DNA from 2 places in the Methylobacterium sp. J-092 genome. Region 1 is predicted to be linked to the other one. Evidence: predicted binding sites of a transcription regulator. Region 1 holds the regulator's gene; the other holds the start of a gene.
What was found. The regulator LexA, encoded in region 1, represses DNA repair genes until DNA is damaged. The targets are predictions, from matches to a motif close to TGTTCNNNNTGTGTTCNG.
Positions count from the first base shown of each region.

Region 2: a site for LexA is predicted at 3,562-3,579, ahead of ssb (single-stranded DNA-binding protein). Genes of this name have one in related genera too.

Region 1 is NZ_JAKSXU010000186.1:2,379-7,833, forward strand. It holds gene MKK60_RS22070 (AAA family ATPase) at 1-398, shown strand, start outside; gene mcrC (5-methylcytosine-specific restriction endonuclease system specificity protein McrC) at 401-1,495, shown strand; partial or broken gene MKK60_RS22080 (ComEC/Rec2 family competence protein) at 1,645-3,132, shown strand; gene lexA (transcriptional repressor LexA) at 3,126-3,866, opposite strand; gene MKK60_RS22090 (NAD(P)-dependent oxidoreductase) at 4,037-4,975, opposite strand; gene MKK60_RS22095 (response regulator) at 5,273-5,455, shown strand, end outside.
Region 2 is NZ_JAKSXU010000111.1:62,734-68,188, forward strand. It holds gene MKK60_RS12550 (vWA domain-containing protein) at 1-1,224, opposite strand, end outside; gene MKK60_RS12555 (TadE/TadG family type IV pilus assembly protein) at 1,257-1,922, opposite strand; gene MKK60_RS12560 (TadE/TadG family type IV pilus assembly protein) at 1,916-2,521, opposite strand; gene ssb (single-stranded DNA-binding protein) at 2,885-3,421, opposite strand; gene MKK60_RS12570 (NADP-dependent oxidoreductase) at 3,632-4,648, opposite strand; gene MKK60_RS12575 (DUF4174 domain-containing protein) at 4,775-5,185, shown strand; gene MKK60_RS12580 (hypothetical protein) at 5,247-5,455, opposite strand, start outside.

The DNA.
Region 1 (5,455 bases):
TTGTCGGGACCATGAATCTGGCCGACCGCTCGCTGGCCTTGGTCGACCTCGCTTTGCGCCGACGCTTCGCCTTCCTCACGCTGATGCCGGAGCTCGGTCCGCCATGGCGGGCGTGGTGCGTCGACCATGGGGTCCCGCCGGCGTTGGTCTCCGAGATCGGGACGCGCATGGATGCGCTCAACGCCGTCATCGCCGAGGACCGGGCGCTCGGCCCCCAGTTCCAGGTCGGCCACAGTTTCGTGACCCCGGTCGGCGACGACGCCATGTCGGAGGAAGGATGGCGGCGATGGTACTCCGAGACCATCGACACCGAGGTCGCGCCGCTGCTCGCGGAATACTGGTTTGACGATGCGACGAAGGCGCGCGAGCGGACCGCCGCGCTCCGACTGCAGGTTTGAGGGTGGGCGTCGCCCCGACTGTTGACGGAGGCACGACGTGGCGCAGCCACGGCGGCATTCCCGTCCGTAACCTCTGGATGCTGCTGGTCTATGCCGCAGACCTTGCCGGCTTCCTGGACCGAGCGGAGGGGGACGTCGACGAGGAGACCGAGTTGCCCGAGCTTCTGGCGATCCTGCTCGCGACCGTGGTCGAGCGGCGCCTGCGACGCAGCCTCTCGCGCGGCTACCGGATGACCGGAGCAGAGCTACCGAGGGTGCGCGGCCGGATCGATTGGTTGAAGACGGAGAGCGGCTCGTTGCTCCGACGCGGGCTCGTCGCCTGCCGCTTCGAGGAACTGACGAACAACACGCCGCGCAATAGGTTGGTGCGGGCCGCCCTCGAACGCATGGCGACCGTCGTCGCGAAGCCGGACCTGTCCCGGCGCTGCGGGGGTCTCGCGCGCACTCTTGCTGTGCAGGGCGTGAGTGGCATGCGCCCAACCCGCGCGGAGACCTCCACCGACCAAGTCGCGCGGCACGAGACCGAGGACCACTTGATGGTAGCGGTCTCGACGATGGCGCTCGACCTTTTGATCCCCGCGGAGACGGCGGGCGACGTCCACCTGACGCGCCTTGATCGCGACGAGCGGTTGCTCCGCAGGATCTTCGAGAAGGCCGTCGCGGGCTTCTATCGGCACGAGCTCGGCGGCTCGCAGCGCGTGCGTGTGCAACTGGGTCTCGGCTGGGACACGGCCACGCCGACACCCGGGTTGACCGCGCTTTTGCCCGGCATGCAAGCCGACGTCGTGCTGGACCACAAGGAGCGCCGGACGGTGATCGACACCAAGTTCACGGGTATCCTTACGGCCCGTCCCTACGGGGGCGAGTCTTTCAAAAGTGCGCACCTGTACCAGATGTACGCCTACCTCCGGTCCCAGGCTGGGAGGGGCGATGCGCGGGCAGACGTCGCCGGGGGGGTGCTGCTCCACCCGTCCCTAGACCGCCACATCGACGAGGGCGTGACCATACAAGGGCATCACGTCCGATTCGCGACGGTGGATCTCGCTCGCCCAGGCGCAGACGTTCGCTCCAGGCTGCTCGAAATTGCGGGTGCATAACCATGCAGCGGTGGGGTGGGATACGCCGCATATCGAACGAGAGCCATGGCTTTCCAAGCCGGGCGTACGGCTGAGCTTCATACCGTACTGCCGTTTTAGCCCCGCTGGCGCTCGTACCCGAGTCACCCACTGATCCAGCGAGATTGCAGGCCAACCTTCCCAACAGGGTCTCGATCTCAGGGCTCCACATGGTGCTGGCCGCCGGGGTCGTGTTCTGGCTCGTCCGCGCCGGCCTCGCCCTGGTGCCGTTCCTGGCGCTGGCCTGGCCGATCAAGAAGATCGCCGCGGCGCTGGCGATGGTCGGGGTCACCGCCTACTGCGTCTTCTCCGGCTGGGACATCGCGGCCGAGCGTTCCCTCGTGATGACCCTGATCATGCTCGGGGCGATCCTGGTCGATCGCCCGGCGCTCAGCATGCGCAACCTCGCTCTCGCCGCGCTCATCGCGCTCTCGCACGAGCCGGAAGGCTTGCTCGGCCCGAGCTTCCAGATGTCGTTCGGGGCGGTGGCCGGCCTCATCGCCTGCGCCCGCCTGATCGATGGAGGGATGTTCCGCCGCGACGGGGCCGGGCGGATCGGCCGGCTGATCGCGCTGTCGCTGACGACGGTGGTCGGCACCCTCGGCACGACGCTCGTGGCGCAGGTCGCGACCGCGCCCTTCGCCACCTACCACTTCCAGACCGTCCAACCCTTCGGGCTGATCGGCAACGCGCTCACCCTACCGCTGGTCTCGCTCGCGGTGATGCCGGCGGCGGTGCTGGGCATCGTCGCCTACCCGTTCGCCCTCGACCAGCCGGTCTGGTGGCTGATGGGACTGGCGGTGCGCGGCATGCTGACCATCTCCGGCTGGATCCAGGGGCTCGGGCGCGCCAACGTCGTGGTCCCGGCCTTCGGCACCGCCGCGCTCGGGTGCCTCGCCGCGGGGCTGCTGCTCGCGACGCTCCCGGTCTCGCGCCTGCGCTGGCTCGCCCTGCCGCCGGCGCTGCTCGGGCTCGGCCTGGCGACGATGCCGGCCCGCTACGACATCTACGTCGACCGCCAGGGCAGCGGAGCGGCGGTGCGCCGCGCCGACGGCAGCCTCGTCGCCCTCGGGCGGCCGTCGAACTTCGTGCTGGAGCAGTGGCTGAAGGCCGACGGCGACGGCAGGCCGGGCGCGCAGGCGACGGGCGGTTCCGTTTGCGACCGGATCGGATGCACGCTTCGGTTGGCCGACGGGCGCGCGGTGGCGCTTCTGAAGGATCGCCGCGGCTTCGCGCAGGATTGCGCCAAGGCCTCGGTGCTGATCACGGCGCTCGCCGCACCGCCCGGCTGCGCCGCCGCCCTCGTCATCGATCGCGCCTACCTCGCCAGCCACGGCGCCGTGGCGATCCGCGTCGAGCCGAATGGCTTCATTCTGGCCGACACGCATGAGCCGGGACGGACGCTGCCGTGGCGCCCCGCGATGGTCCGTCCCCCGCCCCAGGGAACGGATGACGCGGCAGCGGGCGGATCGTCGCCCGCGGCCGAGCCCAAGCCGAAGGACGTCCCGTTCCAGGGCATGGCCGTACCGCCCCCCCGGGCGGAGGACGCCGACCCGGCACCCGACGATCCGGCCGCGGACGGCCCGAACCCGGAGATGCCGGGCGAGACCCTTCAGTAACGGCGCACGAGGCTGACCAGGCGGCCCTGGATCTGCACCCGATCCGGCCCGAGCACGCGGGTCTCGTAGGCCGGGTTCGCGGCTTCGAGCGCGATCGAGGAGCCGCGACGGCGCAGCCGCTTCAGCGTCGCCTCCTCGTCGTCGATCAGCGCCACGATGATGTCGCCGGTGTTGGCGGTGTCCTGCTTGCGGATGACCACGAGGTCGCCGTCGAGGATGCCCGCCTCGACCATCGAGTCGCCGCGGACCTCCAGGGCGTAGTGCTCGCCGCCGGCCAGGAAGTCCGGCGACATGGTGATCGCGTGGCTCTGGTTCTGGATCGCCGAGATCGGCGTGCCGGCCGCGATCCGGCCCATCACCGGGATCGACACCGCGCGCCCGCTGTCGTCGACCATCTGCGTCGTGGAAGGACGCGGCGGCACGGCCTTCGAGCGCCCGCCCTCGACCACGCTCGGGGTGAACCGGCGCGGCGCGGCGGGAGCTGCCGGCACCGGGGCGGGCGCGCTGGAGCGGCCGGCGCCGTCGGGCATGCGCAGCACCTCGATCGCCCGAGCCCGATTCGGAAGCCGGCGCAGGAAGCCGCGCTCCTCTAGGGCGGTGATCAGCCGGTGGATGCCGGATTTCGACTTGAGATCGAGGGCGTCCTTCATCTCGTCGAACGACGGCGGAACCCCGTCCTCGCGCATCCGCTCGTCGATGAATCGCAGGAGATCCAGCTGTTTACGGGTCAGCATCGGCGCGGCTCGCAGGAATGCGCGGCCACACGAAGGTGGAGCCGCAGAAACAAAACACGAACACGTTAAACGTTCGTCAAGTGTTCCGCAAGGGTTCTCATCGGCCGATCCGACCGTTGCATCGAATTTCGTCGCGCGCCGAGCCCTTTTCGATCGCTGTGCTGCGGGGCTCAGCCCTCGAGGCTGCGGCGCACGGCGCGGGCGGTGACCGCCGAGACGCGCACGTTCGATTCCCGCGTCACGCCGGCGATGTGCGGGGTCAGGATGAGGTTCGGCACGTCGATCAGCGCCGCGCCGCCCGCGGCGTCCACGGGCTCCTGGGCGAACACGTCGAGCGCCGCCCCGCCGAGGTGCCCGGACCGAAGCGCCGCGGCGACGGCGGCCTCGTCCACGACGCCCCCGCGGGCGGCGTTGATCAGGATCGCGCCCGGCCGCATCCGGGCGATCGCCGCCGGCCCGATCATGTCGCGCGTCGCCTCGGTCAGCGGCACGTGCAGCGAGAGCACGTCGCTCGTTGCGACCAGCGCGTCAAGGGTCAGGCTCGCCACCGCGCCGTGCGCCGGGCGCCACGCGGCGTCGTCGGGCGCAAGGTGCGGGTCGAAGGCGGCGACGGTCATGTCGAGGGCCGCCGCACGGCGGGCGGTCTGGCGGGCGATCGCGCCGAAGCCGACGAGGCCGAGGCGCTTGCCGGCGATCTCGCGTCCCATCAGCGCGTTGCGCGGCCACGCGCCCGCGGCGACCTGCGCGCTCGCGCCGTAGGCGCCGCGCAGCAGCAGCAACGCGGTGCCGATCACGTACTCGGCCACCGCGCCGTCGTTGGCGCCGGTCGCGGGATGGACCGCGATCCCGCGGGCGGCGCAGGCGGCCAGATCGATGTTGTCGAGCCCGACGCCGAGGCGGCCCACCACCCTGAGGTCGGATGCCGCCGCGAGCAGGCCCGCGCGCACCTGCGTGCGGTTGCGGACGATCAGCCCGGACGCGCCCGCGAGCGCCGCGCGCAGGGCGTCCGGCCGGTCGACCAGGGTCGGATCGTAGAGCGTCTCGAACCCCGCGAGCTCCGCCGCGATCGCGGCCTCGTCCATGAACTCGCTGATGACGACCTTGCGCATGGGGCGGCGATCCTTCTCCGCGGCCGGGCCGGTGCCGGCGGGCTGCCCGCTCTGCCGCGGCGTCCGGGCGACGTCGCAGCTGGGGGCATCGTCATCACGCAGCCGAGCGCGTCGGTAAAGGCGGCCGCGCCGCCTATCCGAGTGGGTGCGCCGATCGCAGCGCGATTAACCGCTTCGCAATGCCGCCCGGCGTAAGGTCCCGGGCATGAGGTGCGACCAGCGACAGCGCCTCCCGACATTGCGTGACCGACGCCGACGGCCGAGCCGGCGATTCGGAGACACCGGAGCAGTTTGACCATGGCCCTCGATCTCAGCATGCCGATCCTGGTCGTCGACGACTACCAGACGATGGTTCGCATCATCCGCAACCTGCTCAAGCAGCTCGGCTTCGAGGAGGTCGACGACGCCTCCGACGGCACGGCCGCGCTGGCGCGCCTCAAGGGCCGCAAGTACGGCCTCGTGATCTCCGACTGGAACATG
Region 2 (5,455 bases), on a different contig from region 1:
GGCGAAGACGCTGCTCGGCGACAGCGTCCGCCAGCCCCACATCAGGCCCTCGTGGATGTTGGTCGATCCGAGCGGCGCCATCGCGTTGATCAGCGACTTCAGCGTCGCCGTGCTGCTGGTCAGCCGTTGGAGCGGGCGGGTGGTGCAGCCGAAATTCGGGCCGTTCGGGATGCCGGTATAGCTGTTCGACGCGGTCGGCGATGCGTCGCGGGCGTTGACGTACTTGCAGGCGCGGCCCTCGGCGGCGGCGAAGGTGGTGCTCGACTGCGACTGGCTCGCACAACTGTTGGCGTTGGTGTAGTCGTCGATGTAGCTGTTGAAGCTGAACGCAGAATTGTTGTTGTAGCCGGCGAAGGTCGTGCTGCCATCGCCCGGCTCGTCGGGCGCGAACATCGGCACGTAGTACGAGCTTGGGTTCGAGCTCGTCGGCGCGCCGTCCTGGACGTTGAGCGGATAGGGCAACGTTTCCAGGCACCCGGCCCAGCCCCAGCCCGAGTAGGCGCTCTGCAGCGCCGTGAAGAGGCCGAAGCGGTTGGTGAAGCCGGCGGAGGCCGGTGCGATCACGTTGGTCCAGTGATAGGCCGACTTGCCGTTCTGGTCGATCCAGGTGGCATAGCGGTAGGCGGCCGGATCGACCGCGACCGCGGCGGCGAACGGCACGATCGAGATCTTGGTGCCGGTGGCGAAGGCGGCGTTGGTGTACACGTAGTCGACGAAGTTCGTCGCCGCCGTCTGCACCGCCTGGAGCTTGCTCTGGCCGCCGCTCGATTCCGCCATCGAGCCGGTGTTGTCGAGCACCAGGGCGATCTCGAAGGTCTTGGGCACCGGGGTGGCGCAGCGCGCCGACCCGCCCGGGCGCGGGGCCGTCACGCCCGTGATGCGGCTGTAGAAGACCGGCGAGACCATGTGCGTGGTCAGGGTGATCTGGCGCGGGTTCGCCGTCACCGCCAGCGGGTCGACCGTGAGGCCGGTCGCGCCCATGTAGCCCGTCATCATCGCGACGGCCTGGGCCTGGAGAGCCGGGTTCGTCGTCGCCATCGGCGTCTGGCACAGAGCGAGGGCGGTGGCGTCGGTCGCGGCCTGGAGCTTGGTCTCCATGTAGGTGGCGAAGCCGTAATCGATCGCGGCGCCGGTGAAGCCGAGGAGCGGCAGCGCGAGCAGCCCGAACAGCAGGACGACGTTGCCGTCGCGCTGCCGCGCGAAGCGGCCGAGATGTCGGCGCATCGAGATCCTTCGAGGTGTCGAGCGGGCCGGGGTCACGGGCATGCTGCGCCTCCCGGCATCCAGACTTCGGTGTAGGTGGATTTGGCGGGCTGCCCGCCGCGCGCCGGCCAGGGCATGCTGGATTTGAGCGTGATCGTGCTCGTGGCGCCGTTGACGAGCTTGACCAGCGCCGAGCCGAGCATCGGCGTGTAGGGCATGCTCACCTCGGTGAGGACGTAGCGGACCCCGTTGGTGCGGAATCCGGTCGGCACGGTGAGGTCGGAGGCGGCGCCCGTGGCGCGGGGCGACGCGTTGGCGTTGGCGGTGCTGGAACAGACCCGGGGGATCAGGTTGAGGTTCGTGAGGTCGACCGCCATCGCGCTCACCACGATCTTCACGCCGCTGGCGTCGAACGGCTTCAGCACCAGGGTCGAGGTGGCGAGGATGTCGCGCATCAGCGACGCGTCGATGGGGTTCTGGGCGTCGCCCTGCGCAGTCAGGTCGGACACCGTCCGGGCGAGCTGCGTGACCTTCCGCCAGTTGTCGACCGCGTGGGCGTACTCCGAAAGGCCCACGAAGATCGCGAGTAGCACGGGCAGGATCAACGCGAACTCGATCGCGGAGACGCCGCCGGACGCGCGTGCGAACCGAGCGAAGGCCCGCTCGGACGCGCCTGAGCTATGAAGAGGGGAACACCGCACCATCCCGGCCCTCAGCATCCGGTCGAGGCGGTGGTCTGGTACGGCTCGGTGCGGAACACGGCCGTGGACTGCAACAGATGCGTCCCGTCGGCGAAGCTCATCTGGGCGAGGTCGAGCAGGCTGAAGAACACCGGCACCTTGACGGCCGCGGTGACGACGACGATCGATCCCGGCTTCGCGCAGGCGTAGCTCGTCCCGAAGCCGTTGTTCCAGGTCCTCGTGGTGGCGTTCATCGGCGTCGCGCTCGACCCGGCCGCGAACGAGCTCGCCAGCGACACGTCGATCTTCACGCTCGAGCAGTCGAACAACGTGAAGGCCCGGTTGGCGCCGGTTCCGCACATCGCGTCGTTGAGCTTCTGCAGCAGGACCGCCGCGCTGGTCGTCCCACTGTTGGCGATCTGGAACTGGCCGGTGAACAGGCCGCGCACCGCGTTCTGGACGGTGCGGTCGAAGTTCTGGCCGGCCCAGATCACGAACGCGATCTGGATGATCGCGCCGACCAGCGCGAGGAAGGGCAACGACACGAGGGCGAACTCGACCGCGGCGGCCCCCTCGGCGGCGGCGGCGAACGTGCGGATCGGTGACGGACAAAATGCGCGGACGAGGCGGCGAGGCATGACACCTGAGGCGGATGAGATACGTTATCCAGACGCTATCCACCCGAAGATCTAAACCAAAGTTGAATCGCCCTACCAACCCTAGATGACATCCTGCGGCGTCATCGCGACATGAGCACAACCCTCGGTCGCACGGAACACCCCCTCATCTAGGACAATAAGGCGATCGGCCGGGATAAAGACTTGCGGAGAGCGGCGCATCATGTCGGCCGGGAAAAAATGACTTTCCGCCGTTCGCGATCTGCTCGATCCGTGAGCGACGATGCTTTGGAACCCGGAACGAAAAAGGCCCCGGATGCGTGATCCGGGGCCTTCACAATATCAGGAGCAAGGTGCCGACGGCGCCCGGCGGGCGGGTGCTGCCTAGAACGGTATGTCGTCGTCGAGGTCGTAGTTGCCGCGCGAACCGCCGCCACCGCCCGCGGGCGCCGGGGGCTGACGCCGCTCGCTGCCGCCCTGGGAACGGCCGCCGCCATACTCGCCGCCGCCGCCGCCGCGGCTGACCTGGCCGCCGCCCTCGTCGTCGGCCGCCATCTCGCCACCGCCGCCGCGCCCGTCGAGAATCGTCATCTCGCCGCGGAAGCGCTGGAGCACCACCTCGGTGGTGTACTTCTCGACGCCGGAATTGTCGGTCCACTTCCGGGTCTGGAGCTGGCCCTCGATGTAGACCTTCGAGCCCTTGCGCAGGTACTGCTCGGCCACGCGGGCGAGGTTCTCGTTGTAGATCACGACCGAGTGCCACTCGGTCTTCTCCTTGCGCTCGCCCGACGCCTTGTCCTTCCACGACTCGGAGGTCGCGAGGCGCAGGTTGACCACCGGATCGCCGGAGCCGAGGCGGCGCGTCTCGGGATCGCGCCCGAGATTGCCCACCAGAATGACCTTGTTGACGCTGCCCGCCATCGCTCTCTCCTTCGCCGTCGGATCTCACAGGGCTCGGTCCGGCCGAACCCGCGGGTGCTCTTCATGAGCCTCGGGACGAGCCCGGGCAACCGGCGCAGCGGCGCTTGTCCCCATCACCCACACGCGGCGCCGGCCTCCTGTGTTCTATCTTTGTTCCGATTACGCGGCAAGCTGGTGCCGCATCGCGCGGCGCCGGCCGCGGGGTCCCGCTCAGGCGACGTGGACGATGAGCTTGCCGAAGTTGCGGCCCTTCAGCAGGCCGATGAAGGCCTCGGGCGCGTTCTCCAGGCCCTCGACCACGTCCTCGCGGTACTTCACCGATCCATCCGCGATCCAGTCGCCGACCTCCCGCTCGAAGGCGTCGATCTGGCTCGCGAAATCCCAGACGATGAAGCCCTGGATCCGCAGGCGCTTGGTCAGCACCGCGCGCATCAGCAGCGGCGACCGGTCGGGGCCGGGCGGCAGCTCGGTGGCGTTGTAGCCGGCGATCAGGCCGCAGACCGGCATGCGCGCGAAGTCGTTGAGCAGCGGCAGCACCGCCTCGAAGACCGCGCCGCCGACATTCTCGAAGTAGACGTCGATGCCCTTCGGGCAGGCGGCGGCCAGCGCGCCGGGGAGGTCGTCGGAGCGATGGTCGACCGCGGCGTCGAAGCCGAGCTCGCGCGTGAGGTAGGCGCACTTCTCGGGGCCGCCCGCGATGCCGACGGCGCGCGCGCCCTTGAGCTTGGCGATCTGCCCGACGAGCGACCCCACCGGCCCGGCGGCGGCGGCCACCACCACGGTCTCGCCGGGCTTCGGCTCGCCGATGTTGAGGAGCCCGGTATAGGCAGTCATGCCGGGCATGCCGAGGACGCCGAGCGCCGTCGTCGGCGGTGCGACCGCGGGATCGACCTTTCGCAGGCCCTTGCCGTCGGACACCGAGAACTCCTGCCATCCGCCGAAGGCCTGGACCAGGGTTCCGATGGGGAAGTCCGGGTGCTCGGAGCGCATCACCTCGCTCACCGTCCCGCCGGTCATCGGCTCGCCGATGCCGACCGGCTGCGCGTAGGATTTCGCCGCGCTCATCCGGCCGCGCATGTAGGGGTCAAGCGAGAGCCAGCGTGTGCGCAGCAGGATCTCGCCGGCGCGCGGCGTCGGGACGACGGCCTCCTCGAGGCGGAAGTTCTGCAAGGTCGGCTCGCCGTGCGGACGCGCGGCGAGGACGATGCGGCGGTTCTTGGCGGCCATGCCGGGTCTCCGTGAGGGTCGAGGATCGATCGGCCTATCATGTCGCAGCGGCGAGGCCCGATGTCACCGTCGCGCGCGTTCCGCGTTGCCCGATCGAACCGATCCCCAAAACACGAGAGCAACCGCATGCGCGTCGGATCCGGACTCGCCCTCGCCATCGCGTCGATCGCCCTCGCCGGCCAGGCCGCCGCGGCGCAGGATCCGCTGGCGCGCTATCGCCAGGCGTCGCGCGTGCTCGTCCTGTCCGCCCCGGATGCCGACGATCGCCGGCTCGCCGAGCAGCGCGCCGCCGTCGAGGCGGCGCGTGCCGGGTTCGGCGAGCGGGATCTCGTGGTGGTCGAGGCGGTGGGTGATGGGGAAAGCGCCGCGGCGATCCGGCGGCAGCTGCGCCTTCCGGCCGACGCGTTCCGCGCGGTGCTCGTCGGCAAGGACGGCGGCGCCAAGATCACGGCGGCGGAGCCGATCCCGGCACTGCCGCTGTTCTCGACGATCGACGCGATGCCGATGCGCCGGGACGAGATGCGCCGCCAGCGCTGAGCCGAAACAAAAAAGGGCCGCCCGCGGGCAGCCCTCTTTCTCGTTTCCGTCGTCGATCCGCTCAGTAGCAGCGCTCGACCAGCACGCGGCGATAGCCGTACGGCGTCCAGCGGACCCGGGGAACGGTCACGCACTCGCCACCGTAACCGTAACCGTAGCCGCCGTAGGCGGCCGGGGCGTAGCCATAGCCGTAGCCGTAACCCGGGTAGCCGTAGCCGCCGTATCCCCCGTAGAGGCCGCCAGCGGCGAGGCCGAGGCCGACACCGAGAC